Regions from separate parts of the Paenibacillus sp. DCT19 genome, predicted to be linked through region 1. Evidence: a T-box and tRNA genes for the amino acid it is inferred to sense, from the RefSeq annotation. Region 1 holds a T-box; the other regions hold tRNA genes.

Evidence for each region. The T-box of region 1 lies ahead of argS (arginine--tRNA ligase). A T-box ahead of a tRNA ligase gene usually reads a tRNA of that ligase, here a tRNA-Arg.
Region 2: it encodes a tRNA-Arg, which carries the amino acid that the T-box ahead of argS (arginine--tRNA ligase) is inferred to sense. The anticodon was not compared.
Region 3: it encodes a tRNA-Arg, which carries the amino acid that the T-box ahead of argS (arginine--tRNA ligase) is inferred to sense. The anticodon was not compared.

The regions. Positions count from the first base shown of each region.
Region 1 covers NZ_CP029639.1:2,570,252-2,581,076, forward strand. The annotation lists gene DMB88_RS11565 (MogA/MoaB family molybdenum cofactor biosynthesis protein) at 1-449, opposite strand, end outside; gene DMB88_RS11570 (CobW family GTP-binding protein) at 677-1,837, shown strand; gene DMB88_RS11575 (four-helix bundle copper-binding protein) at 1,905-2,243, shown strand; T-box leader at 2,508-2,792, shown strand; gene argS (arginine--tRNA ligase) at 2,860-4,587, shown strand; gene DMB88_RS11585 (ATP-binding cassette domain-containing protein) at 4,595-5,683, shown strand; gene DMB88_RS11590 (hypothetical protein) at 5,680-6,390, shown strand; gene DMB88_RS11595 (hypothetical protein) at 6,492-7,043, shown strand; gene DMB88_RS11600 (YdcF family protein) at 7,085-7,684, shown strand; gene DMB88_RS30235 (hypothetical protein) at 7,752-7,925, opposite strand; gene DMB88_RS11605 (DUF4097 family beta strand repeat-containing protein) at 7,940-8,734, opposite strand; gene DMB88_RS11610 (TetR/AcrR family transcriptional regulator) at 8,724-9,425, opposite strand; gene DMB88_RS11615 (ABC transporter ATP-binding protein) at 9,631-10,825, opposite strand, start outside.
Region 2 covers NZ_CP029639.1:187,002-197,826, forward strand. The annotation lists gene whiA (DNA-binding protein WhiA) at 1-862, shown strand, start outside; gene DMB88_RS00895 (HPr family phosphocarrier protein) at 1,121-1,390, shown strand; gene DMB88_RS00900 (SIMPL domain-containing protein) at 1,536-2,288, shown strand; gene DMB88_RS00905 (hypothetical protein) at 2,475-4,409, opposite strand; gene DMB88_RS00910 (stalk domain-containing protein) at 4,756-5,853, shown strand; gene clpP (ATP-dependent Clp endopeptidase proteolytic subunit ClpP) at 6,053-6,649, opposite strand; tRNA gene DMB88_RS00920 (tRNA-Arg) at 6,829-6,903, opposite strand; gene DMB88_RS00925 (sugar-binding transcriptional regulator) at 7,386-8,411, shown strand; gene gap (type I glyceraldehyde-3-phosphate dehydrogenase) at 8,523-9,530, shown strand; gene pgk (phosphoglycerate kinase) at 9,678-10,825, shown strand, end outside.
Region 3 covers NZ_CP029639.1:5,176,190-5,187,014, reverse strand. The annotation lists gene DMB88_RS23710 (CynX/NimT family MFS transporter) at 141-1,370, opposite strand; tRNA gene DMB88_RS23705 (tRNA-Arg) at 1,660-1,733, opposite strand; gene DMB88_RS23700 (hypothetical protein) at 2,187-3,026, shown strand; gene tig (trigger factor) at 3,165-4,505, shown strand; gene clpP (ATP-dependent Clp endopeptidase proteolytic subunit ClpP) at 4,880-5,470, shown strand; gene clpX (ATP-dependent protease ATP-binding subunit ClpX) at 5,483-6,736, shown strand; gene ispG (flavodoxin-dependent (E)-4-hydroxy-3-methylbut-2-enyl-diphosphate synthase) at 6,859-7,956, shown strand; gene lonB (ATP-dependent protease LonB) at 8,171-9,928, shown strand; partial or broken gene lon (endopeptidase La) at 10,015-10,825, shown strand, end outside.

The sequences.
Region 1 (10,825 bases):
TTGACCGCTCCTCTGGAACCAGGCATAGAGAACACGGCTGTACGTCCGATCGTTCCTGCTACAGCCCGGCTGAGAATAGCTGCAGAGCCAATATCCTCTGTATAGCTAAGGAAGCGGAAGATTTCACCGAATCCCGGCAACTCTTTATCTAACAGTGAGGATACAGCCTCGTATGTTGTATCTCTAGGTGCAATGCCTGTTCCTCCGCTAAGCAGCACTGCTTCAATATCATCGCGAACAGCCGCATCCTGCAGGATCGCTTGAATCCGATTGGCTTCATCAGGTGTGATAATGTAGTCGATAACTTGGTAGCCTGCTTCAGATAAGAGCTGATGCATCAGCTGACCGCTTGTGTCCGTATCCTTCGTCCGAGTATCCGAAACGGTGACAATCATACATGAAACCGTGTTAGGGGCTTCCTGACGATGTTGTTCCACTGAATTAATCATCTTAAACGATCCTCCTCATTTCATGTCTCCATAGCATAGACCATCCAGCGAAATCAGGCAATGCAAAGAGCACAGGGCTGCGTGCATATTGCAAAGCGAATCCTACTTGGTGTACACTCGCAAGGACGTGTCTAAAACTCCGAAGGACTCACTTCAACGACTTTTCAGACATGCCCTAGGATAGAAATCGATCAGATTTGATGGTCAGGCTAAAGAGGTGTATAACGATGAATGAAACTGTTGTAAAAGATCAATCCATCCCTGTATATATATTGTCAGGCTTTTTGGGAAGCGGTAAGACAACCCTGCTCGTTCAATTGATTGAACATTGGAAGCAACAAGGATTACGCCCTGCTGTTGTCATGAATGAGTTAGGTGAAGTGAATTTAGATGGACAAGTTGTGGATTCCTCGGTTCCAATGACCGAAATGCTAGGTGGATGTATATGTTGTACGGTGCGCGGAGACTTAGGACTACAGCTTGCTGAACTTGTGCAGACGGAATCTCCTGATGTTATCATGATCGAGGCAACGGGAGCAGCCAATCCGATGGAAATTCTCGATGCGGTGACAGAAACGTCACTGTACATGCGTATAGAGCTGAAGAGTTTGATTACTGTAGTAGATGCTGCACATTTGTCTGGATTGTATCTGGAACAGAAGGGTCAGACATACAAGCTGATGCAGGAGCAGATTCGCTGCGCTTCCGTATTGTTATTGAACAAAATAGATCGTGTGAACGAACAAGAACTAGACAGCTTGAAGAAATTACTCGCAAAATGGAATGCCTATGCCCCGGTCATGCCTACAGTTAAATGTGAGGTTGACCTAGATATGCTTCTTCGCAGCGGATCTGCTGTCCACGGCAAGGCATCGCCTAATAAATCAGAGCAGCACCACAGTGAAGAACACCATATTCATACGGAAGCTTGTGCAGCTCATGGATGTACCCATGGACAGCATGAGTCATCGCTGGATAATCCGGTAGGACACCGTCACTCCCATGAGCATTTCGAAGGCTCTCACGGTGACCATTCCCATGATCATAAAAACCAGCACAACCATGACGGTAATCATCAGCCTCATCCGCATGCATCACATGAACATGTGATGGTATACACGCATTATTTCAGTGCGCCGGTAAATAGTGAAGCATTTGAATCCTTTGTGTCACAATTGCCACGGGATGTGTATCGTGCTAAGGGAATTTTGACTTTTAGCGATACAGCTAGCCGGTTCTGGTTCCAATATGCTTATCGTGAGTCAGACTATATGAAAATCACCCCTCAGGGAGATGTACCCAATGTTGCGGTGTTCATCGGTGAGCATTTTGATCAAACCATTATCCGAAACCAGTTATTGGCACTCGAAGCGGTAAAAACAGTGTAATGATTCAAGGAACCTCCCGGCTGGGTATTAAGAAGCATAGGAAACTTTGCCTGGGAGGTAACTTTAAATGACACAACAACAAATTCAACAATGTATTGATGCTTGCCTGGAGTCCATGAATGCTTGCAACGTATGTTACATATCAAGCTTGAAAGAATATGATTTAGCCATGCTGCGTGATTGCATTCGTTTGAGTCGGGAATGTGCAGAGATTTGTGGTTTTGCTGCACAAGCGATGACACGTGGAAGTGATTTTATCGCCGAAATTTGTGACTTATGTATAAAAGCATGTGAAGCCTGCGCGGCGGAATGTGAGAAGCATAGACATGATCATTGCCAAGCCTGTGCGGAAGCTTGCCGTAAATGTGCAGAGGCGTGCCGCATGATGGCGTTAGTCGTGGCATAATCGTTCATTAGTATGCATTAAATAGCAGCTTAACCTTAATCCCCTTAAATTGAATGACGTTTGCATAGCATCTATGAAGATGTGTAAACGTTATCTCTTAAGGGGATTTTTTGTTGAGAAACGTTGTGAGGTTAACCGCATTAATTAGCGTCTAGAGCATCATTCATGCGAAATCACACAGCTTAGGTCAAGTACAGAAGTAAGGTTTACCAGTTGCCAAAGCAGAACTCAGTCTGTATAATGATGGCAATGAATTGAAACTTACCAATATCTGTGATCAGGAGAGTAACCAGATCCATACATGACAGCGAGCCGGAGCGGGTGGAAGCCGGTATGAAATGATCTGTGTGAAACGCACCTGTGAGATGGTTGTCCGAAGTGATGTTTACATGTCTGCAGTATTGTAACTCATCAGTGTGAGGGTAATCCGGCATGCGGCCGTTAATCGCACCGAGCGGAACAGTAATAGGACGAATTATTCGTGTACCTAGAAACTGTTCACTTAGAGTGGTACCGCGGGGACTGTAAATAACAGCTCTCGTCTCTTTTTACAGGAGACGAGGGCTTTTTTTATTTTCTAATTACGTATTTATTAATAAATCAAGGAGTGTTTTAGATGTTGAAAAAGCAGGCTGCTGCACATATTGCCCCCTTAACCGGGCTTGAAGAATCAGAAGTATTGAACCTACTGGAGGTACCGCCACAACAGGAGATGGGCGATATTGCGTTTCCGTGTTTTGTGTTAGCTAAGTCGTTGAAAAAGGCTCCCGTAGCGATCGCAACGGAGATTGCGAGTGCATTGCAATCGGATATTCTAGAGGCTGCTCCAGCAGGGCCATATGTTAACATCCGATTTAAACGTGAGCAGCTGGCAACACAGCTGCTGCAGGAGCTGGGACAGTCTGGATTTGGCAAGCTTGAAGAAGGTATTGATGCTCGTGTTGTGATAGATATGTCCTCCCCAAATATTGCCAAACCGTTCGGCGTCGGACATTTGCGTTCAACCGTCATTGGAGCCGCGTTATATCGTTTGTATAATGAAGTGGGTTATACCGCGGTGAGTGTGAATCATTTGGGAGATTGGGGCACCCAATTTGGCAAACAGATTGCAGCATACAAGCGGTGGGGGAACGATGCAGCATTACAGGCAGAACCGATCCGCACTTCGCTTGAACTGTATGTCCGCTTTCACGATGAAGCTGAGCATGATCCGTCTTTGGAGACGGAGGCAAGAGATTGGTTTCGCAAGCTAGAGCAGGGGGATGAAGAAGCTAAGCGGTTATGGGCTTTTTTCGTTGAAGTAAGCATGAAGGAATTCGATCGGATGTATGAGCGTTTAAACGTGAAGTTTGATTATACGCTAGGTGAGAGCTTTTACAATGATAAGATGGGTGCAGTCGTAGATGAACTCCGGGCGAAAGGATTGCTGGAAGAGAGTGATGGGGCACTTGTGGTGCGCCTGGAAGAAGAGAATATGCCCCCTTGCTTAATCATCAAAAAGGACGGAACAACGATCTATCCAACCAGGGATCTAGCTACAGCGATATATCGGCATGATGTCATGAAGGCAGACAAGATGTTATATGTGGTTGGAGGTGAGCAGAAGCTGCACTTCAATCAGGTTTTTGCAGTGTTATCCCGGATGGGTTATGACTGGTCTGCGAATTGTGAGCATATTCCGTTTGGTCTGATGCGTTTCGAAGGAAGGAAAATGTCTACTCGCCGTGGTAAGGTCGTCTTTTTACAAGAAGTATTGGACGAAGCGGTCTCCCGTGCAATGCAGATTATTCAGGAGAAGAACCCTAATCTGCCTAATCCGCAGGAGGTTGCGGAGGCAGTAGGTGTAGGGGCAATTGTATTTGGAGATCTGAGCAACAATCGTCTGAATGATATCGATTTTTCGTTGGAAGATGCGGTGAGCTTTGAAGGGGAGACGGGTCCCTATGTGCAGTATGCGTATGCTCGGATTAACAGTGTGCTGGCTAAGGCTAGAGAAGTTGCCGAAACGGAGAAAGGCCTTGAAAAGGAGCTAACAGCACTTGATCACGCGAACAACAGCATGAAGCAGAAAGTGACCACGAGTGAACCAACATGGACGTTGTTAAAATTGCTGGCTAATTACCCGGAATATTTGAGAAAAGCTGTACACCGCAATGAGCCTTCCGTCATAGCCAAATATGCAATTGATGTTGCACAGGCATTTAACCGGTTCTATCATGCAGAACGGATTGCGGACGCACCACTGGAAGAAAGAGCTTTCCGGTTAGCACTAACGGAACGTACAGCAGAACGTCTGGCACACAGTTTGAATTTGCTAGGTGTAAAAGCACCGGAACGGATGTGATCAATTGGTGGGTTGGAGGACAAATACACGTTCTAAGAAAACAACCAACGTAGAGGAAGAGCAGACATATCATTCAGGAGCCGAAGGGGTGTTGCTGCAACAGGTAAGTAAACGTCTGGGCTCAGTGCAGGTGTTGAAAGAGATTAGTTTTCATATCGCTGTAGGGGAGTGTGCTGTGTTAGTTGGTAGAAATGGCTCAGGTAAAAGCACGCTCCTGCGAATGTTAGCAGGAATGATCCTGCCGAATTCGGGAAGCATGCAATCTTCGTTTAAGGGTCGAACAATGCTCGCGATTGATGGGCTACCTAAGCTACCTTTTACGGCTAAAGAGTACCTCATGACGATGGGAAGGATACATGGTCTTCGCTCCGCTGTGCTGGAGCAACATATTAAGCAATGGAGCGAACGATTATTCCTTGGTGCAGCGATTGATCAGCAGCTCCCCCTGTTGTCCAAAGGTACACTTCAGAAGGTGAACCTGATTCAATCCTTGCTTCCAGGTCCAGGTGGACTTATCCTGTTAGATGAACCATTGTCCGGTCTGGATCATGCGGCACAGGAAGCCATCGTGTCGCTGTTACAACAATGGAAAGAGCAAGGGACCACGATTATAACGGCCTGTCATGAGCCCTTAATTATTGAACGTATGGCGGATCATGTCATCGTTCTGCAACAAGGAGAAATCCTGCGCCATTGGAGACAGTCTGATCTGGAGTGTATCGGTGAACCTGATATGCGAATCCAGAGTTTAATGCAACAGGCGGTAGAACTAGGACAAGAGGATCAGATAACGAACGTTACTGGACAACCAGGTGTTCGATCTGTTCACAGCTCTCATATAGAACAACATGGGGTTATAGCACATTACGAGTGGTTGTGGGATTGGAGAGTGAGTCGCAGCTCTGCAGACCGGATCATTGGACAGATTATTGCTTCCGGCGGTTCAATTGTATCTGTTCAGCAGGATAAAAGTTTAATTCAGATGGAACGTTTGTTAGAGGGAAAATCGCCGATCCAAGCGATAGTGGACGAAAAGAATACTTCTTCTCTTGATGCTCTATCCGCTGCATGTGTTGCTAAGGAGGACGCTCAATGAAGTATTTAATCAAGTACTTGTTACAACAGAACATTCGTTCACAGAAATACCTCGCGCCTGTCGTATTTTATACAATCGTTATGTTACTAATGTATTCATATAAACCTAACCCAGTAGCGGATAGTTATGGGGTAACGGCCATGCTGCTCTTTTTTGGATCGGCCTGGTTAGGATTAACCGTAATGAATGCCGAACCCCCGGGGCAGATTCAATTATTGGTGCTTCATGCAGGAAGTAGACGAAAAGTAGCCATTGGGCAATTGATCAGTGCAGTAGTTATGCAGTTGGCCATGGCCTTGATTACGATTGTTTATCCTATCGTTACTGGAATGTTTGAGAGGCAACCGAGCGCCAATGAATGGATCGTTGCTTGGTGCGGACATCTTGTATTAGCATTACTCGGCCTTAGCGTCAGTGTATTCTTTCAGAACGCATACATATCCCGGCTCAGCCGAAGCTTACCCATCTTCATCGTTGTGTTACTGTCATCATTCGTACAAGTGTCTTTATCGGAGAGATTGCCCGAATCCCTTCAATGGATGTCGTACATACTACCACCCGCTTTCTACCTTGTTCAGAAGATGATGTTATATGATGGTGGCGGTTTAGGTCAGATTATTCTGGTCTGCACATGGTCTGCTGTGTATGCAATATTGTTATTGAGCATTCATATTTGGCTATCTGGTAGAAGGGATTTACGGGGTTAGAAGCCGTCCTCATCGTTAACTTGAATGTTAGTCCCGGTTTGGTTACGATAGAGGGACATGAAGATGGAGTAACATTTACGGAGATGAGGGGGCGCTCGCTTATGCACAACACAGGCATGAAGAATGGTGACATGCTGGACAGCGAACACTCCAGAGAATTGTTTGCTTATTACGGATTAGCGGTTTATTACGGACAGTCCCTTGAACAGCAGCTGGTCAATCTGATTTTATTAATGAAATTGTCCCAGGGCAAAGTGATGACAGATGAGGATCTGGAGGATCTATACGAGCGGAAAATGAGCAGTTCATTGGGTCAGCTTATCCATGAAGTTCGCCATCATTTTACGTTCTCGGACGACGAGACCCGGCAATTAAATGAACTATGGCAACAACGCAACAGCATCGTACATCACTACTTCAAGGAACGAATCCATGAGACGTTTAGTCCTGAAGGGCGATCAAGGATGATAAGCGAATTAGAGGATTTTAAGAACCGTGCACAAGAGTTGGAAATGACCCTGCAGATCTATACGGCTGCATGGATTGACCAGCTTGGTCTGGATGCCGAGTCTGCCGCAGCATTGCAACGACTTGAACGTATGCATGAGGAGAGCATGTGCTGTCGTTCAACCGAAGAGGATGAGGCATTGTGAGGACAGGCATGTCAGACAAGAGGAAGCCGAAGTTGAAGCGAATGATACTAATCTTCTTGGCATCCATCGTTGGTGGTGGATTCGTGTGGGCTTGTATCACAGCTTGGCTTATAATGACGTATAGCGAGCAAGCATCAACACGTATATCGGATGCGGCTATCATACTCGGCGCAGCAGTGGTAGGAAACGAACCTTCACCTGTATTTCGCGAACGTATTGAGCACGCCATATTGTTGTATCATCAGGGCGCAGTAAGTCATTTGCTGTTCACTGGTGGTGCTGGCAGTGTGGAGCAGCGTACGGAAGCTGAGGTTGGACGTGATTATGCCATAGCACACGGCGTGGATCCAGCAGATATTCAGCTTGAGACAGAGTCGCACATTACAGAGGAGAACTTTACATATTCGATTGGTGTCGGAGAGCAAGCAGGATTCCAAACATATACGATTGTAAGTGATCCATTACATATGAAGCGATCGATGATGCTGGCCAGCGGTTTAGGCATGGATGTTGTACCTTCTCCAACACGTACGACAGCTTATCAGACATGGCGCAGCAAGCTTCCTTTTCTAGTGCGAGAGACGGTTCTTTACATGGGATATGTATGCAAAGGTTGGATAGACAATCCGCAGCAGCCATAAGGCTTTAGCGGATTGTTTTTTTTATTTTCGAATATAAGCATCACTATTGGATAAATCCACTTGGTATTCAGGTTCCGGGATAATTAATCGCCGCACTGATCAGGGCTGCTACGCTAAACCCAATGAGCCACCATGGCCAACGAGCCTTATGTTGTCTACGTACAGCTTGGTTTAAACCTACGAGTCCAGATAACAATACGATGATAGCTAAGGAAGTACCTACAATCCAACCGATGCTCATAACGCGTTCCTCCTCTATAACGAATGGGGTGAATACGTGCCTAGAGTGAATCGTCCACCTCGAACTTGGGCGTGAAAAGAGGCAGATGCATTCCCATAAATGTGCTCGTCACGATTCGATTGCAGGGGGAACTCACTCTGAAGTGTGCCTCCGACGTGTTTATAACGCAATCGGAACCCTTCATTCGGGTTAGGAATTCTTAAATTCACATTGCACCCGGTAGCAGTGCTATTTACCGATTGTGGCATGGTGGCTGAATGAATGGAGAGTGTTCTGCCCGTCGTATTAGCCTGAATATGAGTGAACTGACCTGTAAGCTGAAAGCGTGAGGATGTACCTTTTATGTTCATGTGCTCTGCAGTTAAATGCTGTGATTGTACACGACTGCCGACCATGTGTAGGCGGAGCTGCTGCGTATCACCGGAGATATGTAATTGCCCTGAAGTACAACTGCACTCACAGTGGCTTATTTGAGCATCTTCTACGATAAACCGAGTACCTACGCCCCGAAGGTACAATTGTTCCAATGTAGAAGGAGGGAGTCCGATAGCCAACGATGTGCGCTGAAAGTGAATACCGATCGGAAAGGACTTCGAACGTCCGTCTCCAATATGAAGCGAACCTTGGTGATAACGGGTTGTGAAGCATCGTTTATTTGGAAAATGCACAGATGCTCGCTGAATTATTCGTACATGCTGATCCCTACTGCGATATATGTGCACTTCACCTTGCATCCATTCGAGTGAGAGGGAGAGGACAGGTTCTTGAATAAGCCACTCTTTGCGAATCATATGTGTGTTAATTTTCATGGGGAACATCTCTTGTATGTTGATGAGTGTCCTGAACGGGATAGGTATAAGCCCCCATCTCGTTATGCTGGTGGATAATCTGATCAATTAACGTGTCAGTAACGATCGGAACACCGATGGTACTCATCATGTGTTGCAAGAAGTGCAGACGGGTCTTCGTTTCCTCAGGTGTACGGCTGAATAAGGCTGGATTAATCCAAATATTGATCAGCATTAAGAAAATTTCCGCACAGGCTTCAGGATTTCCCGTAGTGATCGAGCCGTCTGTAACGCCTTCACGCATGATTGCAGCTATGATCGGGGCATCAATTTGAACCGTTTGTTGAATGCCTTTGACGATAAATAAAGGATTTTTGATCTGGGTTAATAGCACTCGATCTAAGGAGTGTACCTGTTGATTAGAGACGATGTGTTCAAGAATATACACCAATTTGTCCTTTGCTGAGATTGCGGTAGCCTTTTCCACAAGTTGATCCAGCATTTGAGCTGCAAAAGCAAATTGTCGCTCCATTACAGCATCAAGAATCTCTTCTTTGGATTTGAAATGATGATACACCGCGCCTTTCGACATGCCTAAATGATCAATAATGTCCTGAATACTCGTCTTCTCGTAGCCTTTCGCGGTGAATAATTGTGCTGATACGGTAAGGATGTGTTCTAACGTCTGTTCAGGGAATTTGTTTCTTGCCATAGCTACCTCCTTATTGATACCGACCGTTGGTATGTATAATACGAGAAGATGGTCAGATTGTCAATAAGAGGAAGTTTCTCGGAGCGAAAAGTCAAAAAAACCGATGAATATCAACAGATTGAATGTCTGCGATACACATCGGTTTAATTTCGTACACACGGAAAATTCATTTTAACTTAGATGTAGAGCAACATAATGCTTTACTCTAGGCGTTGCCTCCAGCGAAGGAAGAACTGCGTATTGCTTCATGGGCTGTGCCTTGAGCTTGAACAGCCTGAGCACCTTGTTGCAGTTGATACATCTGATAGTATCGACCTTGGAGTGCCATTAACTCATCATGTGCTCCTTGTTCAACAATTCGTCCACGATGCAGTACCAGAATCTGATCTGCTGAGCGAATTGTGGAGAGACGATGGGCGATGATGAAAGTTGTTCGTCCTTTTTTGAGCACTTCGAGCGCATTTTGAATCAAGGCTTCGGTTTCGGTATCAATGTTGGCTGTAGCTTCATCCAAAATTAGAATCGCTGGATCAAATGCCAGCGCACGGGCGAAGGAGATCAGTTGACGTTGTCCAGCAGACAGCGTACTTCCCTTTTCAATAACCGGTTCATCGAAACCTTGTGGTAAATGAGCCAGAATACGTTCTGCGCCTACGTCACGAAGTGCCTGTTCAACCTGTTGACGGGTAATCTTCTGATCCCCGAGGCTGACGTTAGAGGCAATCGTTCCAGTGAATAGATAAGGGTCTTGCAATACAATCCCCATATGTTCACGAATCCACTGTTTGGGCAGATCCTTCACGTTCTGACCATCGATAGTAATCTTACCTTTTTGCGGGTCGTAGAATCGGAATAACAAATTAATAATGGAGCTTTTGCCTGAACCGGTATGACCGACCAACGCGACCGTTTGACCCTGTGAAGCCTGGAACGAGATATTGTTTAACACATAATCTTTGTTATAGGCAAAGGATACGTCATCAAAGACCACATTTCCTTTATATCGTGGCATTGAACCATCGGTAACCGCTTCTCCCTTTTCATCCATCAGTTCGAATACACGTCCAGCAGATACAAGAGAGGAGTCAAGGTTCGCCAGCTGGTTTACCATGCCGGTAATTGGCTGGAACAGACGACCGAGTACATCCACGAATGCATACAATACACCTAGCGAGATGATACTGGTGCCATCCAGCACACTTGATCCGAAATACCACAGAACGACCGCAAATGCGATATTCCGCAATACGTTAACGAGATTGTGTGAGGTAAAGGCGTTCAGGTTAAGCATCTTGTTCTGATGTTTCATATAGTCATCATTCAGATCTTCAAATTCCTGCTTGGTTTGTTTCTGGTGGCGGAATACGCGGATGATGGACATCCCTTGAATGGACTCATTA
Region 2 (10,825 bases), 2.4 Mb from region 1:
AGCCCTCATCCGTATGCTTGGTGCGGTGCAGTTATCGAATAAAAAAGTGATCTTAGATATTTCGACGGAGAATGCCGCTATTGCTAGACGGGCATACTCTCTGCTTAAAAAGCATTTTCAAGTGCATACGGAATTGCTTGTCCGCAAAAAAATGCGGCTGAAAAAGAACAACGTGTATATTGTTCGTATTCCGACCATGGTACAAGAGATTTTAAAGGATTTGTACATCGTATCCGAAGGCTTTTTGTTCACACCAGGAATTAATCAGGAGCTGCTTCGGAAAAACTGTTGTAAACGAGCTTATCTCCGCGGTGCCTTCATGGCTGGTGGCTCGGTGAATAACCCTGAGGGCTCCTCCTACCATCTGGAGATTGCATCTATGTATGAGGAGCACTGCCAAGCCTTGGTTGATCTAGCTAATGAATTTCATCTTAATGCCCGGTGTATAGAACGCAAAAAAGGATTCATCCTATACATCAAGGAAGGCGAGAAAATTATTGAGCTGCTCAGCATCATTGGTGCACACCAAGCTTTGTTTAAGTTTGAAGATGTTCGCATTATGCGCGATATGCGGAATTCCGTGAATCGGATCGTCAACTGTGAGACGGCAAACCTGAACAAGACCATTGGAGCTGCTGTAAGACAGATCGATAACATCAAGCTTTTGCAAAAGGAAGTTGGCCTAGAGTCCTTACCTGAGAAGCTGCGTGAAGTGGCTGAAGTGCGACTTGCCCATCCTGATATTAACTTGAAGGAAGTTGGCGAGTTGTTGAAGGGGACAGTCAGTAAATCTGGGGTAAACCACCGTTTGCGTAAAATTGATGAGCTAGCCGAGAAAGTTCGTAATGAACGAATGGGTTAGGCCGTTAGAGGCCGGAGCTCTCACTAAGGTTAGAATTATTCGTATTTTCAACCGTTGTTGGGCAACATTAACTCATGTGCAGAGAAGCGAGGAACGTCTTCCTGAAGTATGATTCCGTGTCAATATCATGTCCTTGATTGGGAGTTCATTCCTGACTGGTTTTTTTCTTCTAGTGTCCTGCACAGGTTAATGGTATAATGTTATATAAATATAATTGTGTATTTAATGTCTAGATTTCATAATAGGGGGTAAGTTTCTATGACAAAGCACCCGGTAGTTGTCCGTTTGAAAACGGGTCTCCATGCCAGACCTGCGGCACTGTTCGTTCAAGAGGCGAATAAGTACTCATCTGAAGTGTTCGTCGAGAAGGACGACAAGAAAGTAAATGCAAAAAGTATCATGGGGATCATGAGTCTTGCAATCAGTACAGGTACGGAAATCCATATTAGTGCTGAAGGCGCGGACGCCGAACAGGCTGTAAACGCTTTAGTTAGTCTGGTTAGCAAAGAAGAGCTTGAAAACCAATAAGATATGACTGAACGATTGAAGAAGTCCCGAAAGGGGCTTTTTTGCGTTTCAGAGCCAAGGTATGCAACATTTTGGAATTTGCTCCGTCTGTTAAGGTATCAAATCACTTTGAATTTGAGATGTTAACTATAAGGAGGCTACGGTCATGGGTAAACAATGGATGAGACCGCTTGGTGCGGTATTGGTGGCAAGTTCACTATTGGTTGGAGGAACAGCTTGGGTTGCTCCAGGGAATTACGCATATGCTGCTGAGGTTCAAGGCGTACAGCAGAACGTAATCAATGTTGTTGGTAAAGGTGAAATTCAGGTGAAACCGGACATCGCTTATCTATCCATCGGGGTAAATAGTACAGCGGAAACAGCGGCATCAGCTCAAAAAGCAAACGCAGCTAAAATCCAGAAGGTAACTAACCTGCTGAAGAATACGTGGAAAATTAGCGATAACGACATTCAAACAAGTCAATTCTATGTACAACCCAACTACACATACAGTGAAAAAGAAGGACAGCAAGTGAAGGGATATACAGCTCATCACACACTGACAGTAACCTATCGTGAGATGGATAAAATCGGTGAGTTGTTGGATGCAGCTTCCCAAGCTGGCGCGAATAACATTGAAAATGTTCGTTTTACTGTAGAGAATCCAGAGAACTATGAATCTCAAGTCATTGAGAAGGCTGTAGCTAACGCGGATGTAAAAGCTGGAGCGATTGCGAAGGCGGTTAAACGTCAACTGGGTGCAGTATTATCTGTGAGCCAGCCTGATGCTAACGTACCTGTGTTCTACGCATCGGAGAGTTTGATGTCCAAAGCTGCGGATACCGCAGCTGGTACTGAAATTGAAACTGGTCAGGTTAAAGTAAGTACGACATTGAACATCACATATGAAATGAAATAAAGTTTGTATTTCGTATAAATAAGCGACCACCAGTATAATGCGGGTGGTCGCTTTTTGTTATTTGTATCGTAGATGAGGTCTACATTGTTTTGCCCATGAAAAAGCTTAACGGGTTAATGTATTGCAAGTGGGCGAAATTAAGATTTATTTGCGGTAATCGTAAAGTTTTAAGTGGATGCTAATAGCTTAAAATCGATTAGGGTCAAAGACCGGTAGTTGTAGCTTATATGCAAGATACACCTCTGAATTGTAAGGAATGGCGATGGTTGCTACTCCGTTTTCCAATACATCGGTTGGTATAGCAGTGGATGTTGCCTCGTATCTATTGACCATATCCACGGGAATGTCCATTAACACTTTGCTGTAATCGTTACTTAATATCTTCACATGGAGCGTTTGTCCATTACTCTTATAATTCTGCATCCGAATTCGTAACGTACGATTGTGATTCAACACAACTTCTATATTACGAAATGCAGCGCGATCTGCATCACTCATCTCATAAGGCTGGGTACCTACGAAAGAAGTATAATCCCCGGCCACCTGCTTCACTTCTTCTACAGTTGCCCGATAAGGGAGCGGTGCAGGTGTCATTGCAGCATCCGTTTTGCGTTCCTCATCACTGAATTGCAGCTCGGTATTCATGACATGTTTGCTTGCAATGGATACCTTAAGCCCGAGATCCTTGTTCCATTGCCCCAGTGGAAGATAAACCTTACCCCCGACAACCTGTTGCTTGCTTTGACTGACGGCGAGCTTACTGGTTCTACTATTCCGCTTGAATAGCAGGTCTCCCCCTTGGATTTCATATTGGATATGAAAGGCATTCGTGAACTCCTCTAAAGGAACATAATACAAGCCGTTCATGTAGAACGTAGGTTGTCCGTTATAACGAAGTACACCTTCACCAGAAGTAATCGCTACAGGTAGTGTTAAAAAAAACATGCCCTCATAAGAGAAGGAATCCCAATAATTGACCCAATCTCTATAATGACTGTACTCAATCTTAAAGTGTTTTCCTTCCGGAATATAGTAGAAGGAAGGTGGGTATGCCTGTGGGTTAGAGAAATAATAATCGATGACATACAAATCATCTGAGGCCCATTGTATCCCTTCCACGCTCGCCCGGTACAAGCTTTCGTAGGATCGAACCTGCTTCAATGTTTTGAGATCATATACAAGCACCTTGCTAGCCTTGGTTTTCTTAATTCCTACCGAGGGATCAGCAATCAGAACCAAATACTTAAGATTAGGCGAGACGAACGTTTTTACATCTCTGACTTCGCCTTTGAAAAGTGAGGTCGCTTTTCCGCCGCGAATCCCCTCTACAACCGCACGGTAGGTCTGTTCTTTATAAGTACTAGTCCACTTGATTTTTGTGTCGCCTGCCATAAACGTCTTACTGGAGACAGGTTGTTTGGTGTCGTACACAATGTCATTTTTGGTTACTTTCACTGGGCTACCCTTTAATCCGCCAAATAAGAGGATAAAGCAACCGGTGAATTTTACGTCAGGACAGTATGCACCGAGAGGTGTGGACGCAGCTGAACTGCTTGTACTGAATTTAGTATTTGTCACATCTTGGCTAGTAATGATGCTGCCATTGGATAAAACTCGTTTGTTATCTACAAGGGAATAGTACTGGGTATCACCGTTATCCGATCTTACGGAGTACAGCCCTTGTTTGGCCCAAAGTTTGAGCCAGTTGTTGGATTTGATCTCTGTGATTTTGCGAAGCTTAATGGAGGCATAGTCATATTCATAAATGACGGCACCTGTGTTCAGGTAGGCTAATGTATATGCCTTCAATCCTTGTGGAGTGTCTACGACAACACCGTCTTGTTGGTTGAATCCGTTAGTCGAAGTGAATCGATATGAAGAGGGCTGCAACGATGAGTCGCTGAAATCATACTCCTTAACCTTTTTCACACCTGTGTCATAACTAATTACCGTTGTTCGTACAGTGACCTGCTGTTGTCTTTCATCAAATATGTAGGTTGTGCGGTGTCTTACTTTTTCCTTGCTGCCTTCTGTAGTTGCTGCTGAATGTCCAGTCTCGGGATAAATTGTGAGCAATAGGGAACAGATCAACAACAGGGCAATACATTTCCTAATAATCATATAACGTTTCCTCTTTCCTCTTCTCATATTGTCTTTTTTTCAAAAGGTGTGCGGGTTAACCCTAATTCATAATATCGGTGAGTTTACTGATGTTGTTTAATGAATTATTGGATAGGCAGACCTCTATTTATCGTTCATTTAGTATCGTTTTTGTATATATGTTCGTGACAAAACGGTCATTTTCGGTGTAATTTATTTCAACTTTATCGTCAAGATTGTAACTGGAGCTGTAAACCTTTCCTCAAATGGGTTAATTATAATAAAGAGGTGAGCGTATGAGGCATTATCGTTCAAAATACATACGCAATGAACCCTTAGTGTGAATTATGGAGAGGAGTTTTTATATATGACATCATGGAAGAAATGGACGAGTGCGTTGCTGGCGGCTGGAATTATTGTAGGTAGTGGAGCAGGGTGGCAGGAAAGTTCGGTTCAAGCGGCTTCGGTCTCAACTAAAGTAACGACTCCAACGGAAGTAACACTGAAATCGGCAGGTAAAACGCTGACTCAAAAAGGCCTTCTGCAGGGTGGATCTACATGGGTATCTCTAACTGCGGTCAAAGATGTTGCAGGTGGAACGTTAACATATGACGCGAAGAACAAAGAGTATACGCTGACCGCAGCTAACAATAAGATGAAAATTAGTCTAGCTGATGGATCACCAATGCTTAGAGTGAATAACTACTATCCGGGCGTTGAGGCGAAGTTGATTCAGGGGCGGTTATACATTCCTTTCTCAGCGATGAGAGATTATCTGGGTGTTCAGGGAAGCTGGAATGGGCAAGCGAAGACGTTAACACTTAGCAAAGTGAAGCAGAATAATGTAACGGTAAAAGCAGCTACGGTGAAAGCGACTGTCAAAAATGCTGAAGTGGATATCCAATATCCGCAGGTGAGCGGACTGGCGAATGATAAAGCTCAAGCGGCAATCAACAAGGTGCTGAAGGATGAGGCTGATGCATTTGTAGCGGACTTCAAGAAGCAAGCGACTGAATTTGGAGCTGCCACTGCGAATCGCCCGTACGCTTTTGAGAGCACATATGTTGTGACATATAACGAAAATGGCGTGCTGGGACTCATTACACAGCGCTATGAGGATTATGCAGGAGCTCATGGCATGACGACCCGTTCAGGACATACGTTTGATCTAGAAACGGGCAAGGAATTGTCGCTGAATGACGTGCTTCAAAACAATACAGCGATGCGTGACACGCTTGGCAAAAAAGTAGGAACTCAGCTTAAAGCACGTGGCGGTTATCTGGATGGATACACTGGCTTGAACAAAGACCAGGACTTCTACGTTACGCCAACGGGCATTGTCGTGTTCTTCCAACTGTATGAGTACACTGCATATGCTGAAGGGTTCCCGGAGTTCCCATTCACGTACAAAGAAGTTCTTCCTAAAGGTGCAACGCCATTCAGTGGAGTAGCTGCTGAAAAGTAAGAGCAGAAACGTTATCATATGTTTAATAAATATCAGATTTATCACGTATAGAACGGCAGTTTAACGACGCGCAATTGCAGTTGCCATCATCATAAAATGACAAAAAAATCCCACCATTCGTAGAATGGTGGGATTTTACTAGTTCATAGTTAGAAGCCAAGAAGGCTTCAAATTATGACTTTATAGGTGAGTTCCGCGATTATACGCCTTCTGAACCTACTCTTTCGATAACTTTATCAATGATACCGTAATCGGCAGCTTCAGCAGCACTCATGAAGTAGTCACGATCTGTATCTTTCTCGATACGCTCCAGGGGTTGACCGGAACGCTCGGAGATGATGCGGTTCAATGTGTCGCGCATTTTCAGAATGCGACGAGCACGGATTTCGATATCTGTAGCTTGACCTTGTGCTCCACCAAGTGGTTGGTGAATCATGATCTCACTGTTAGGCAATGCAAAACGTTTACCTTTGGCACCCGCATTAAGCAAGAATGCACCCATGGAAGCTGCCATACCTACGCAAATTGTAGATACATCTGGTTTGATGAATTGCATTGTATCGTAAATGGCCATACCGGCTGTGATGGATCCGCCTGGGCTGTTGATGTATAAGTGAATGTCTTTCTCTGGATCTTCTGCAGCCAAGAATAACATCTGTGCCATAATGGCATTCGCCACAACGTCATTCACGTCACTGCCAAGGAAGATGATACGATCCTTCAGCAATCTGGAATAGATGTCATAGGCCCGCTCACCGCGGTTGCTCTGTTCAACGACCATTGGAATATAACTCACGTGAAAAACCTCCTCGGAAATGTAAATGTTAAATTGGTGTTTATATTTAAACTGTTACCGTATTACCCACATCATAAACAATTCCAAACAAAAAGTCAAAGAAAGTCAAACTAACTTTGAAAAAAAAGAAACCTTTCCGGTTTCATTGGTTAAAAGGGTTATGTACTACGAAATAAGAATGGCGCGCCCGCCAAGAATCGAACTTGGATCTCAGGCTTCGGAGGCCTACGTCATATCCATTGGACCACGGGCGCACATGAATTGTTGGCTACTCTTTCGTAGCGCGGATGCTTGCACACAAATGAGCTTCAAATATGTGACAGCATTAATGATTATATCTTAAGCGTGTTCGAAATGCAAGCAAATGATCAGCCTCGTAGTTTGGAATACAACGAAAATGATAATGATGAAGATAAGTGGATAAAGAATGTATTTAAGTACATGCTATAAGAGGTTTTGCACATGTTGAGCAAGGTAGAAATGAAGCCATATGTAGATAAGAATGTAGACTTTCTTCTATATATAGTGTGAAACAGATTCAACACCTACTAGAAGCTCAAGATTGTGAAAATAAGCGCGTACAAGCTTAGAGAAACGTTATGAAATGGGGCGTTTGAAACACTTGCATGTCGCGTCAGTTTTAGGTAGAATAGACGTGGGACTTAAAAAGTTAACCCGGGACATTTTGAGGCCATGAAAGAGAGCTTGGAACGAGAAGCTTGCGGGAGTGGAAAGCATGCGAAAGATTTTAGAAGTGCAAAAGCAGCTTCTGCCTGATCTCATGGATGTCTTGAAGAAGAGGTATACGATTCTACACCAGATCATGTTATCGGATGTGATTGGACGAAGAACGTTAGCTAATTCCATGCAGATGACCGAGCGGGTTCTGAGGGCTGAGACCGATCTATTAAAGGCTCAGGGACTTATTGAAATTGACAGTACAGGAATGAAGATCAGCGAGGCAGGTCATGATTTGCTGCAGCAGTTAGAACCTGTCGCCAAAGAGCTGTTCGGATTGTCCGAACTGGAAGAGCGCATCAAGCAAGCCTACGGTCTGCAAAAGGTAGTCGTTGTTCCTGGCGATTCGGACGTATCTCCATTTGCCAAACGGGAACTGGGCAAGGCCGGAGCGAAGGCTCTCGGCAATATTATGAATGATAACGACGTTGTTGCCGTAACAGGCGGTTCAACAACGGCTGAAGTTGCAGAGCAGCTTAATCCGCCAACACCACTCAAAGGTGTCTGGTTCGTCCCTGCACGCGGTGGACTAGGAGAAAGTCTCGAAATTCAGGCCAATACGATCGCATCCACGATGGCAAAACGGGTAGGAGCACAATACAAACTCCTGCATGTACCGGATTTGCTTAGTGACCATGCCTATGAATCCCTTGTTCAAGATCCGGGTGTCCAGGAGATTCTACAGCTGATTAGACAATCGCGCATCGTTATTCACGGAATCGGTGATGCCGTGGAGATGGCACGGCGACGCAAACTTGCTACAGAGATTGTGGAAGAGCTTCAGGAGCAAGGAGCCGTATCGGAATCATTCGGTTATTATTTTAATGATCAGGGTAACGTGGTTCACACCATGCTTACACTCGGTATGCGACTTCAAGATATTGAACGAACCGATGTAGTGATCGGAATTGCGGGTGGCAAAAGCAAAGCGGCTGCCATTCACTCCGTGCTTAGATTCGGACAGGAAGATATTTTGATTATTGATGAGGCTGCTGCCAAAGTCATCGTTGCCGAACTGGAATGAGAATTAATTTTCTAGAACACTTCAAATTTGTTGTCTTGACGGACTTCACAGTCTGTCTTGAATATATAGCTTCATAAAAAAAATCAATCAAAACTTGGGAGGAACTTACTCATGATTAAAGTAGGTATTAACGGTTTTGGACGTATTGGTCGCTTGGCATTCCGTCGTATTCAAAATGTAGAGGGCATTGAAGTTGTAGCAATCAACGACTTGACTGATGCTAAAATGCTGGCTCATTTGCTTAAATATGATACAACTCAAGGTCGCTTCGATGGGGATGTTGAAGTACATGATGGCTTCTTCAAAGTGAACGGCAAAGAAGTTAAAGTATTGGCTAACCGCAACCCAGAAGAACTGCCTTGGGGAGACCTCGGTGTAGATATCGTTCTGGAATGTACTGGTTTCTTCACAACTAAAGAAGCTGCTGAGAAACACTTGAAAGGTGGAGCTAAGAAAGTTGTTATCTCCGCACCAGCTACTGGCGACATGAAAACCATCGTTTACAACGTAAACCATGAAATCCTCGACGGTACTGAAACTGTAATCTCCGGCGCATCTTGCACAACGAACTGCCTGGCACCTATGGCAAAAACGTTGCAAGACAAATTCGGAATCGTTCAAGGTTTGATGACTACAATTCACGCTTACACTGGCGACCAAAACACTTTGGATGCTCCACACCCTAAAGGTGACTTCCGTCGTGCTCGTGCAGCGGCTGAAAACATCATCCCTAACACAACTGGTGCTGCTAAAGCAATCGGTTTGGTTATCCCTGAACTGCAAGGTAAATTGGACGGTGCAGCTCAACGTGTACCAGTAGCTACTGGTTCCCTGACTGAGCTTGTAACTGTATTGGGTAAAAAAGTTACTGCTGAAGAAGTTAACGCAGTAATGAAAGAAGCTTCCGATCCACAAACTTTCGGATACACTGAAGACGAAATCGTATCTTCCGATATCCAAGGTATCACTTTCGGATCCCTGTTTGATGCAACTCAAACTAAAGTTCTGACTGTTGGCGACCAACAATTGGTTAAAACTGTAGCTTGGTATGACAATGAAATGTCCTACACTGCACAATTGGTTCGCACTTTGGAGCACTTTGCAAAAATGATTAAGTAATATCTGCAATAACATAGAGCGGAAACAGAGTATTGTTTCCGCTCTTTATATATCAACCTTTTGCAAATTTCTCAAAAACACCAGGATTGACAAGGGTTTTTTGCTCTTCATTGGTCCACAAAATACATGGGTGCGGAGGAAATACAGATGAACAAAAAGAGTGTACGTGATATCGAATTAACAGGAAAACGGGCGTTTGTACGTGTAGATTTTAATGTGCCGCTCGAAGATGGTAAAATTACAGATGACAAGCGTATTCGTGCAACCCTGCCTACGATCAACTTCTTGATCGAAAAAGGTGCTAAAGTCATTTTGGCAAGCCACATGGGTCGCCCTAACGGCGAAGTGGTTGAATCCTTGCGTTTGACTCCAGCTGCTGAGCGTTTGTCTGAATTGCTTGGTAAAAAAGTTGTTAAAGCTGACGATTCCGTTGGCGAAACAGTTAAAGCTCAAATCGCTGAACTGAACAACGGTGACGTATTGTTGCTTGAGAACGTTCGTTTCCACGCTGGCGAAGAGAAAAACGATCCTGAACTGGCAAAACAATTTGCTGAACTGGCTGACGTTTTCGTTAACGACGCGTTTGGTGCGGCACACAGAGCACATGCTTCAACAGAAGGTATCGCTCACTTGCTACCAGCTGTATCTGGTTTGTTGATGGAAAAAGAGCTTGAAGTATTGGGTAAAGCAATCTCCAATCCTGAGCGTCCTTTCACAGCAATCATCGGTGGTTCCAAAGTTAAAGACAAAATCGATGTGATCGACAACCTGTTGAATATTGCAGACAACGTAATCATCGGTGGAGGTCTGTCTTACACGTTCATGAAGGCTCAAGGTCATGAAGTAGGTCAATCTCTGTTGGATGAATCCAAACTGGATGTTGCTCTGGGCTTCATCGAAAAAGCGAAGAAATTGGGCAAGAACTTCTACCTGCCAGTGGATATCGTAATTTCCGATGATTTCAGTGCGAATGCAAACACAAAAATCGTTGAAGTTGGCGACATTCCTGCAGATTGGGAAGGTATCGACATCGGTCCTAAAACACGTGAGATCTATGCTGACGTGGTTAAAAACTCCAAACTCGTTGTATGGAACGGACCAATGGGCGTATTCGAAATCGAGCCATTCTCCCACGGTACTCGTGCAGTGGCGGAAGCTTGCGCAACAACTGATGCTTACACAGTAATTGGTGGCGGTGACTCCGCAGCAGCAGCTGAGAAGTTCAAATTGGCTGACAAAATGGATCACATCTCCACAGGTGGCGGAGCATCACTCGAATTCATGGAAGGCAAAGT
Region 3 (10,825 bases), 2.6 Mb from region 1:
GGTAAAGTTTTATTGCTCTTGAGAATGTATTAATGAAGGAAAGTGTGAGAACATAACGGCCCCCATTCCGGATTTACGGGATGGAGGCCGTTTTATTTATCGTTCTATTTAAACAGAACAGACAATACAATTTTGTGGAACTAACCGATCATTCGATTCTTGCTAGCTTGAATGCCTACGATTAACAATCCGACGGCAAGGACTACTTGAACTAATAAAGGCAGAGTCCACCCTTTTGTCCAGTCATGAAGCATACCTAACAGCAATGGGCCAACAGCTGCGAGCATATATCCGAAGGATTGAGCCATACCAGACAGATTGGCGGCTTGTCTCGCATCCTTTGTACGAAGGACGAAGAACATGGTCACCAATCCAAACGAAGCTCCAGCGCCTATTCCTGCCAAGATAACACCTATAGTCACAAGGAAAGAGACTCCAGTTAACAATAAGGCGTAACCAATAATTAACGACGAACACGTTACTGTTGTCAGTATACGTTGATCTTGAGTTCGCCCGGCGAGGATTGGAACGATAAAGGTTGCGGGTACGCTCACCATCTGCATAAGCGAAAGTATCCAACCTGCTGATGTCGCACTGAAACCTTGCTCGGTGAGAATCTCTGGCAGCCAAGTAATCGTTGTATAAAAGATTAAAGACTGTAGTCCCATAAACAACGTAATAAACCAGGCGAGCGAAGAGGTTCGTAGACGCACAGGTGTGCTTTCACTCGAAGAAGTAACGTATAGACGGCGTTGACGTCCCGCGGTAGCTTGAGGTATCCACAGGAGGAGCGCTAGCAAGGATAACACTGCCCATATGCCTAACGAAGCACGCCAGCTCATAGAGGTTGCTCCGGCGATGGGTACACTGACACCTGAGGAGATTGCACCAAATATGTTCATGGACACGGAGTATAACCCGGTCACAATGCCTACCCGAAGTGGAAAGTCACGTTTGATTAAACTCGGCAACAATACGTTGCTCAACGCGATGCCACACCCCAAAATACCAGTTCCAATATACAGAGAAACAACCGAGGGCAACAGACGCAAAAGCACACCCATCGTTACAATGAGCACAGCCATTAACAGTGCAGATTCTATTCCTAGTCGTTTAGCCAAACGTGGTGCAAACGGTGATACAGCCGCAAAAGCTAGCAAGGGAAGTGAGGTCAGAAGACCAGCCAACGTATGCCCGATTCCCGTATCTGCACGGATCATTTCCACGACGGGGCCTGTTGCTGTAATAGGTGAACGCATAGTCGCGGCTATGACAATGATGCCTGCTAACAATAAGCCATATCTTTTGGTAGCGGAAGTATGGGTGGTTTCGTCATGTACTGACGAGGATTGTTGTGTTGAAGGTGACATAATTAGATCTCCTGTTTCTCCAAAGAATGATAATTAATATGTATGGATTGTTACATATCCATTCCTTAAGCATAACACTCTGTGTCAATCCAGGGCAATGAATTTGGAAGAAAACCCCCAGAACGCAAAAAACTTCCCAAAGGGAGTTTTTCTTAATACGTCCCAGGAGGGATACTCTCCTTACAGTCGAGACTGCGAAGCGGTGCTATCGAAGTGTATGCTCCGACGAACCGTTGGGGTTCTCATCCCTAGAACGCAAAAAAACTTCCCAAAGGAAGTTTTTCTAATACGTCCCAGGAGGGATTCGAACCCCCGACCGACGGCTTAGAAGGCCGTTGCTCTATCCTGCTGAGCTACTGAGACATGAAATTTTTCAAGCAAAAATGATTTTATCATAAATAATGATGAATATCAAACATTTTATTTACGTATTATTTTCGTATATGATATTTGGCGTCCAATGTGTTTTTTTCATTATAATTCAGGTTATGTTAGAATATCAGGAGAACTCAGAAAATAGATCGCTTTTTGCTTAATATACGAGCCTTTTGCAATACATGCTAAGCATTTTTTCGATAACACGGTGTAGTTCAAGGTGATCCCAATCATCTACAGCATAATCCCGTGAACTCGATAAGAGGACGATCGAATGATGCAAAACGTGGATACATCTATTTATCATCGTTTCCAATTAAAAATTCAGGATATAGAGGAGGTGCTCTTATTAAAGAATCCACAACCCCGGAAACCGAGAACAGCAACAACATTGTACTGTTTCCCAAAACGTTGGATTATTACCAGATTCAATTGACAGTGATGCTGGAAAACGAACGATACGGTGAAGCGATCGCGTTGCTTCGTTTTTTGTTGCAATGTCAAGGACAGGAAGAACGGCATTACGATGAATGGCGAGCTTTGCTTGAATGGCTTCAGGCTGCATTCCCTCATTATGGGGAAGAATCACCGGTCATTCGTGAGGTGCGGGAAGAAGAGGAAATCAGCGAAGAGGATATGGCTCGTCATCATGCGAAATCCAAGCTGGAACAGGATGATGGTTATGCAGATAAGCTGCTTCGGACAGTTATGGAGGAGCCGCTCTCTGAACAAACCATGTTAGCGTTAGAACAACTTGCCTATCTTGATCTTCCAGAGATTGACGATGCATTGACGAGTTGGCTTCAGGATAAGGCGCTTCATCCATTGCTACAGTTCCGTGTATTGCAGACTTTGAGACGTCGCGGTGCTCATGGTGAAGTGATATTTAGCAGAAATGAGGAGCAGGTAGAAGTCGAGATTGACACAGTACCTCTCAGGCCAGAAGAATTTCCGCTGCAGATTATTCGTATTTTGGAAAGGGTGGCGGATCAGACGGAGGTTCATGAACCTACGCTCTTTTATTTTGCCCAAGAACTGTGGATCCAGTTTGTCATGGCGGTGTATGGTACCCGCGATTATGCCTCCATGCTTGAGGAAAATGATTCCATGACGGACATTTGGGCTGCAGCACTACATATGACTGTTGCGGATAGTTTAAGCGGCTCACATAATGAAGAAGATACGCGCTCTATGTATGCTGTGACGGGATCTATGAGGTTCCGTTTGGAGCAAGCATATCGTTCAATGAAACAGTTTGTTTCTGCCGGTTTGGACGGCTAAATACGGCGGGAAACGTTTTCCTCAAACAGCATCAAGGGATTCCCCTTGAAAAAGAATGTAATCTTGTTTATACTAAAATGGTTATTTTGTACGTGATCGCCTACGTGAACATGTGAATTTTGGAGGGGAAAGTATACAATGAAAGCAACTTGGGAAAAGATAGAGAAGAACCTTGGGGTTCTTGAAGTTGAAGTGGGTGCAGATCGTGTAACTGAAGCACTCGACAAAGCTTTTAATAAAGTAGTTAAACAAGCGAATGTACCTGGATTCCGTAAAGGTAAAGTACCACGTCCAATCTTTGAAGCTCGTTTTGGTGTGGAAAGCTTGTATCAAGAAGCGATTGACATCTTGCTTCCTGAGGCATACACAGAAGCTATCGATCAAACGGATATCTTCCCAGTTGATCGTCCTGATGTAGATATCGAGCAATTCGCTAAAGGACAAGCATTCAAGTTCAAAGCGAAAGTAACAGTTAAACCAGAAGTTACACTGGGCGACTACAAAGGTATTGAAGTTGCTGTAGCTAAAGGTGAAGTTTCAGAACAAGAAGTAACAGAAGAGCTTGAGCGTCTCCAACAACGTCATGCAGAACTTACTGTAGTTGACGAAGGTGCTGCTCAAAACGGCGATGTTGCTGTAATCGACTTCGACGGTTCTGTTGATGGTGTACCTTTCGAAGGTGGACAAGCAGAGCGTTATTCCTTGGAACTGGGTTCCAACACATTCATTCCAGGATTTGAAGAGCAAGTTGTGGGTCTGTCCACAGGCGACTTCAAAGACGTTGAAGTAACTTTCCCAGAGAGCTACCATGCAGCTGAACTGGCTGGCAAACAAGCGGTATTCAAAGTGAAAGTACACGAAATCAAACGCAAACAGCTTCCAGAATTGGATGATGAGTTTGCAAAAGATGTGAGCGAATTCGAAACACTTGAAGAATACAAAGCTGATCTTAAAACACAATTGGAATCCCGCAAAGCGGATGAGTTCAAAGGTGCACAAGAAAACGCAGTTGTAGAAAAAGTGGCTGAAAACGCTGAAGTGGACATCCCTTCTGCAATGGTTGACAGCGAAGTACAGAACATGATGCGCGATTTCGACAATCGTCTTCGCAACCAAGGTATGAACCTTGAAATGTTCCTGAGCTTCTCCGGTCAAACTCAAGCTGACCTGAGAGCACAAATGCAAGAAGATGCTTCTAAACGTGTTCGCAACAACCTGGTTCTCGAAGCTGTAGGTAAAGCGGAAAACATCGAAGTATCTGACGAAGAAGTGAATCAAGAGCTCGAGAAAATGGCTGAATCTTACAAACGTCCTGTTGAAGAGATTCGTGGCATTCTCGAAGGTAATGGTTCCCTTGACAGCCTTCGTGATGAAGTGAAACTGCGCAAAACGATTGATGTTCTCGTTGAGAACAGCACAGTGGTTGAGCCAGTTGAAGCTCCAGCTGAAGAAGCTGCTGCAGAATCTGCTGAAAAATAAGACAAGCTGTTATTGATGAACAGTTGAATAAACGATAAGGCACGTGAGTCATTGCGTGCCTTATTTTTAAATTATGACATCCATTTTATAGGAAAAAGATTAATAAAATGGATGGTTAACATATTCATAATGTTTTTATGGCATACTTACCTATGTGCTTAATGCAAATAAAAAATGGTTAAACGGCATAGGAATGCTTCGATTTGCACATACATAGAAAACATGGTTAAATATGATCAGGCTATAAAGTAAACTCACCTATGCTGTACACGACCTGTGAGAAATGACATTGGCACAGGAACGTGATAAAATGAATTTGGGTTTGCTTTACAGATAGCCTATGTCTAATTACATGTAGAAAAGAGGTTGGTCTCATGAGTCTGGTGCCAATGGTTGTAGAACAAACCAATCGAGGCGAGCGGTCTTACGATATATATTCCCGTTTGCTGAAGGATCGCATTATTTTCCTAACCAGTGCGATTGATGACGATGTAGCCAATCTTGTCATAGCTCAGCTTTTGTTTTTGGCAGCGGACGATCCTGAAAAGGACATCAGCTTGTACATTAACTCACCTGGTGGTTCTGTTACTGCGGGGATGGGTATATACGATACGATGCAATATATCAAGCCGGATGTATCTACCATCTGCGTAGGAATGGCAGCAAGTATGGGTTCGTTATTGCTGACAGCCGGCGCACCTGGCAAGAGATATGCGCTGACGAACAGTGAAGTAATGATTCACCAGCCGCTCGGCGGCATTCAAGGACAGGCTGCGGATATCAAGATACACGCAGAATGGATTATTAAAACACGTCAGAAACTGAATCAAATATACGTCGATCGTACAGGTCAGTCCCTTGAGAAAATTGAGCGGGATACAGACCGTGACTTTTTCATGAGTGCTGAAGAAGCCAAGACGTACGGCATTATTGACCAGGTGCTCAGTAGACCGATCAATTCCTAAAGGGGTGGTTTCATGTTTAAATTTAACGATGAGAAAGGGCAACTGAAATGCTCTTTTTGCGGTAAATCTCAGGAACAGGTGCGTAAACTGGTTGCAGGACCAGGCGTCTACATTTGTGATGAATGTATCGAATTGTGCACCGAGATCGTTGAGGAAGAATTGGGTCATGATGAAGAACTCGACCTGAAAGATATTCCGAAACCAAAAGAAATTCGTGGAATTCTGGATCAATATGTTATTGGCCAAGAACAAGCGAAGAAGTCGTTGTCTGTTGCGGTGTATAACCACTACAAACGGATCAACACCCAAAGCAAAATTGAAGATGTTGAGTTGTCGAAGAGTAACATTTTGCTGTTAGGACCTACGGGTTCCGGTAAAACATTACTTGCGCAAACGATGGCGAAAATTCTTAATGTTCCGTTTGCGATTGCAGATGCAACTTCCTTGACAGAAGCAGGTTATGTTGGTGAGGACGTCGAGAATATCCTTCTCAAGCTGATCCAAGCTGCTGACTATGATGTTGAAAAAGCAGAGCGCGGCATTATTTATATCGATGAGATTGATAAAGTTGCTCGTAAATCCGAGAATCCTTCTATCACACGTGATGTTTCCGGTGAAGGTGTTCAGCAAGCATTGCTGAAAATTTTGGAAGGAACGGTTGCTTCAGTACCACCACAAGGTGGACGTAAGCATCCACATCAAGAATTCATCCAGATCGATACTACGAATATTCTATTCATCTGCGGTGGTGCATTTGATGGCTTGGAGCAAATGATTAAACGCCGGATCGGCAAAAAAGTCATTGGCTTCAATACAGTCGCAGAGCAAAAAGATCTGAAACCAGGCGAATATCTTGGCATGGTATTGCCGGAAGATTTGCTGAAATTCGGTCTGATTCCAGAGTTCGTAGGTCGTCTGCCAGTAATCTCCACATTGGAGCCGCTGGATGAAGATACATTGGTACGGATTCTGTCCGAACCAAAAAACGCACTTACGAAGCAATATCAAAAATTGCTTGAGCTGGACAATGTTAACTTGGTATTCGAACCGGGTGCATTGCTTGCCATTGCAAAAGAAGCAATCAAACGTAACACAGGCGCGCGTGGATTGCGTGCAATCATTGAGGGTATCATGCTTGAAATCATGTATGAAGTGCCTTCACGTGAAGATGTTACCAACTGTGTGATCACAGAAGAAGTCGTTGAGAAAAGAGTTGTGCCTGAACTCGGCCAATCTAAGGACGATAAGCAGGAAGAAAGCGCCTAATTTAGGTGGCCTATTCCATTAAGCTCTGAAATATAGACTTGTCAGTCCTCCACTTTGGCAGAAGACGAATTTGATGTCTCTGTCAGGGTGGAGATTTGACGTTGTGGGGAGAGAAATCACTCATGTATTTAAGACAAGATACACGTCCAGTCAAAGTTGGGAACTTAACGATTGGTGGCAATAATGATGTCATAATCCAGAGTATGTGTACAACGAAAACGGCAGACGTTGAGGCAACCGTGGCAGAGATTTTGCGACTTGAGGAAGCAGGCTGTCAGGTGGTTCGTGTAACAGTAAATAATGAAGAAGCTGCGGCGGCGATCAAAGAGATCAAGAAACGCATTAACATTCCGCTGGTAGCAGATATTCATTTTAACTATAAGCTCGCTCTTCTGGCGATTGAGAACGGTATTGATAAAGTACGGATTAATCCGGGTAATATCGGTAAACGTGCAAAAGTCGAAGAAGTTGTAAAAGCATGTAAAGCACGTGGAATTCCTATTCGAATTGGTGTAAATGCGGGCTCGTTAGAGAACCATTTGCTAGATAAGTACGGTTATCCTACGGCTGATGCTATGGTAGAAAGTGCATTGTATCACATTGGTATTTTGGAAGAGCTTGATTTCCATGATATTATCGTTTCCCTCAAGGCATCGGATGTGCCAATGGCCATTGAAGCTTACACGAAAGCCGCTCAGGTTATTCAATACCCGTTGCATCTGGGGATCACTGAGGCGGGTACACTGTTCTCGGGTACAATCAAAAGCTCCGCAGGTATGGGGGCTCTGTTATCCATGGGGATTGGTTCAACAATGAGAATCTCTCTGAGTGCAGACCCGGTAGAAGAGATTAAAGTAGCACGTGATTTGCTCAAAACCTTTGGACTGATTTCGAATGCAGCGACATTGATTTCCTGCCCGACTTGTGGTCGTTTGGATATCGATTTGTTCTCCATCGCTAACGAAGTCGAAGAGTACATCTCCAAGCTTAAGGTGCCAATCAAGGTATCCGTGCTCGGTTGTGCAGTTAACGGTCCAGGTGAAGCGAAGGAAGCCGATATCGGCATAGCAGGTGCTAGAGGCGAGGGTCTGTTGTTCCGGCATGGTAAGATGATTCGTAAAGTGCCGGAAGAAACGATGGTCGAAGAATTGAAAAAAGAAATCGATAAAATTGTGGAATCCTATGAAGCTACAGGAGTCATTCCTGGTCGCTCGCACTAATTAATTTATACAAAGGTTGTTTCGAGAATCGCTTCTCGATTTGTGAACTTACCTTAATATATTACGGAGAAAGCCCGTCAGCCATGACGGGCTTTTTGTGTGTTTCCCAACAGAAATTCTGAATTTCCCGTTTACGTCTCCGCGAAAAGGTCATACTACCAAGTATTAGCATGATCACATATGAATAGGAGACAGAATAGGAGGATGTTGAGACATGGGTGATTTTGGAATGGTCTTCATGTTGATTCAGTTATTTTTTGGTGTGGTGATAGGTCTATATTTCTGGAACCTGTTAAGGGGACAGAAAACGAACCGCAGTGCGGTCGAGCGTGAGTCACGCAAAGAGCTGGAGAAATTGCGCAAGCTGCGCTCCATCTCCTTAACCAAGCCGCTTGCGGAGAAGACACGTCCAACCACAATTAACGATATTGTCGGGCAAAAAGATGGACTACGTGCACTGAAAGCGGCGTTATGCAGTGCTAATCCACAGCATGTTATTATTTACGGTCCTCCCGGAGTGGGGAAAACGGCAGCAGCGAGGGTGGTTTTAGAGGAAGCGAAGAAAAATCCAACTTCTCCGTTTAAACCAGATGCAAAATTCACGGAGCTGGATGCGACAACAGCCCGTTTTGATGAACGGGGTATTGCTGACCCGTTGATTGGCTCGGTGCATGATCCGATCTATCAGGGTGCAGGTGCAATGGGAGTGGCCGGTATTCCTCAGCCTAAGCCTGGAGCTGTAACGAAGGCGCATGGAGGAATGCTTTTTATTGATGAAATCGGTGAATTGCATTCTATTCAGATGAATAAACTGTTGAAAGTGCTTGAAGACCGCAAGGTCTTTTTGGAGAGTGCGTACTATAACTCGGAAGACACGCATACTCCTGCTTATATCCACGATATTTTCCAAAATGGTTTACCGGCCGATTTTCGTCTGGTTGGAGCGACAACCCGTTCACCTCATGAGTTACCACCAGCTTTGCGTTCGCGTTGTATGGAAGTGTATTTCCGCTCGTTATTGCCAGAAGAGATCGGAGAAATTGCCAAGGATGCGGTACAGAAAATTGGCTTTAGCCCTTGTCCGGAAGCCGTGGAGGTAGTTAAGCGGTATGCAACGAATGGTCGTGAGGCGGTTAATATCATACAGTTAGCTGCGGGACTGGCATTAACTGAAAAGCGTGAAACGCTTCAAGCTTCTGATGTGGAGTGGGTGGCAGGTAGTAGTCAGATTCAACCACGGCCAGATCGTAAAGTGCCCTCGCGACCACAAGTTGGTTTTGTGAATGGGCTGGCTGTGTATGGACCGAATATGGGCACACTCCTCGAAATTGAAGTGTCCGCTGTGCCTGTGCATAAGGATCAAGGTGTAATTAATATTACAGGAGTTGTGGATGAGGAAGAGATTGGAGGCGGTTCACGCACGCTCCGGCGAAAAAGTATGGCCAGAGGTTCTGTTGAAAACGTCATAACTGTTCTAAAAGCGATGGGTCTTCGTCCAACGGATTATGACTTGCATATCAACTTCCCGGGAGGCACGCCGATTGATGGGCCGTCTGCAGGGATTGCGATGGCAACTGCGATTACCTCAGCGATTCAGGGACGTCCTGTTGATCATGAGACGGCGATGACGGGTGAAGTTAGTATTCATGGACGCGTGAAGCCTATTGGCGGTGTACTGGCTAAAGTGGAGGCGGCTTTCCAGGCAGGAGCGAAGACCGTGATCATTCCCGCGGAGAACTGGCAATCCATTTTTGAAAATTTGGAGGGCTTACGTGTCGTTGCAGTAGATACGGTTGAAGATGTATTTCGTGAAGTTTTCGCGTGGGTTCCAGATATACAATCATCGGAGCAGGCACAGCTTGTTGAAGAATCTCCAGTTCCAGCAACCGAGATCTTCCCACCAGCTTCAGCATCATTATTGCGTGCGGATGTGCCTCGTTCAGGGCGAGTTACGGATTCGGGAAGCTGCTAAGCGCTTCCCTTCATTGGTTTTTTATGTGAACATTTGATAGAATAATGAATGACTACAACCTGAGAGCCATTGGAGGTGCGAAAGCGATGGGACCGAGCAAAGCGAAAGGTCGTCGTTTTCCTTTACTGCCTTTAAGAGGACTTCTCGTCTACCCGAGTATGGTACTGCATCTCGATGTGGGCCGGGAGAAATCGGTCAAGGCTTTAGAAAAAGCGATGGTAGAGGAACATTTGATTCTCCTATGTTCTCAAGCCGAAGTAAATATTGAGGAACCAACACAAGAAGATATTTTCAGAATCGGAACCGTAGCCAAGGTCAGACAGATGCTGAAGCTTCCTAACGGTACGATTCGTGTACTCGTAGAAGGCTTGGAACGGGCTGAAATCATTGAATATATGGACAACGAGGAATATTACGAGGTACTGGCGCAGGAGTTGCCTGAGGAGGAGAATAACCATCCAGAGACGGATGCTCTGATGCGGACTGTTCTCAACCAGTTTGAAAATTATATTAATCTGTCCAAAAAAGTGACCCCGAGACATTGGCAGCCGTGTCTGATATTGAAGAGCCTGGTCGGTTAGCTGATGTGATTACAAGTCACTTGTCTCTGAAGATTAAGGATAAGCAGGAGATTTTAGAGACGGTGGACGTGCGTGAACGCTTGGAGAAACTTCTCGATATTCTTAACAATGAACGTGAAGTGCTGGAGCTTGAACGCAAAATCAGTCAACGTGTGAAAAAGCAGATGGAGAAAACCCAGAAGGAATATTATTTGCGTGAGCAAATGAAGGCGATCCAGAAAGAACTGGGTGAAAAAGAAGGTCGTGCTGGTGAAGTCGAGGAACTTCGCAATCAGATGGAAGCTCTTGATCTGCCAGAGAAGGTGAAGGAAAAGGT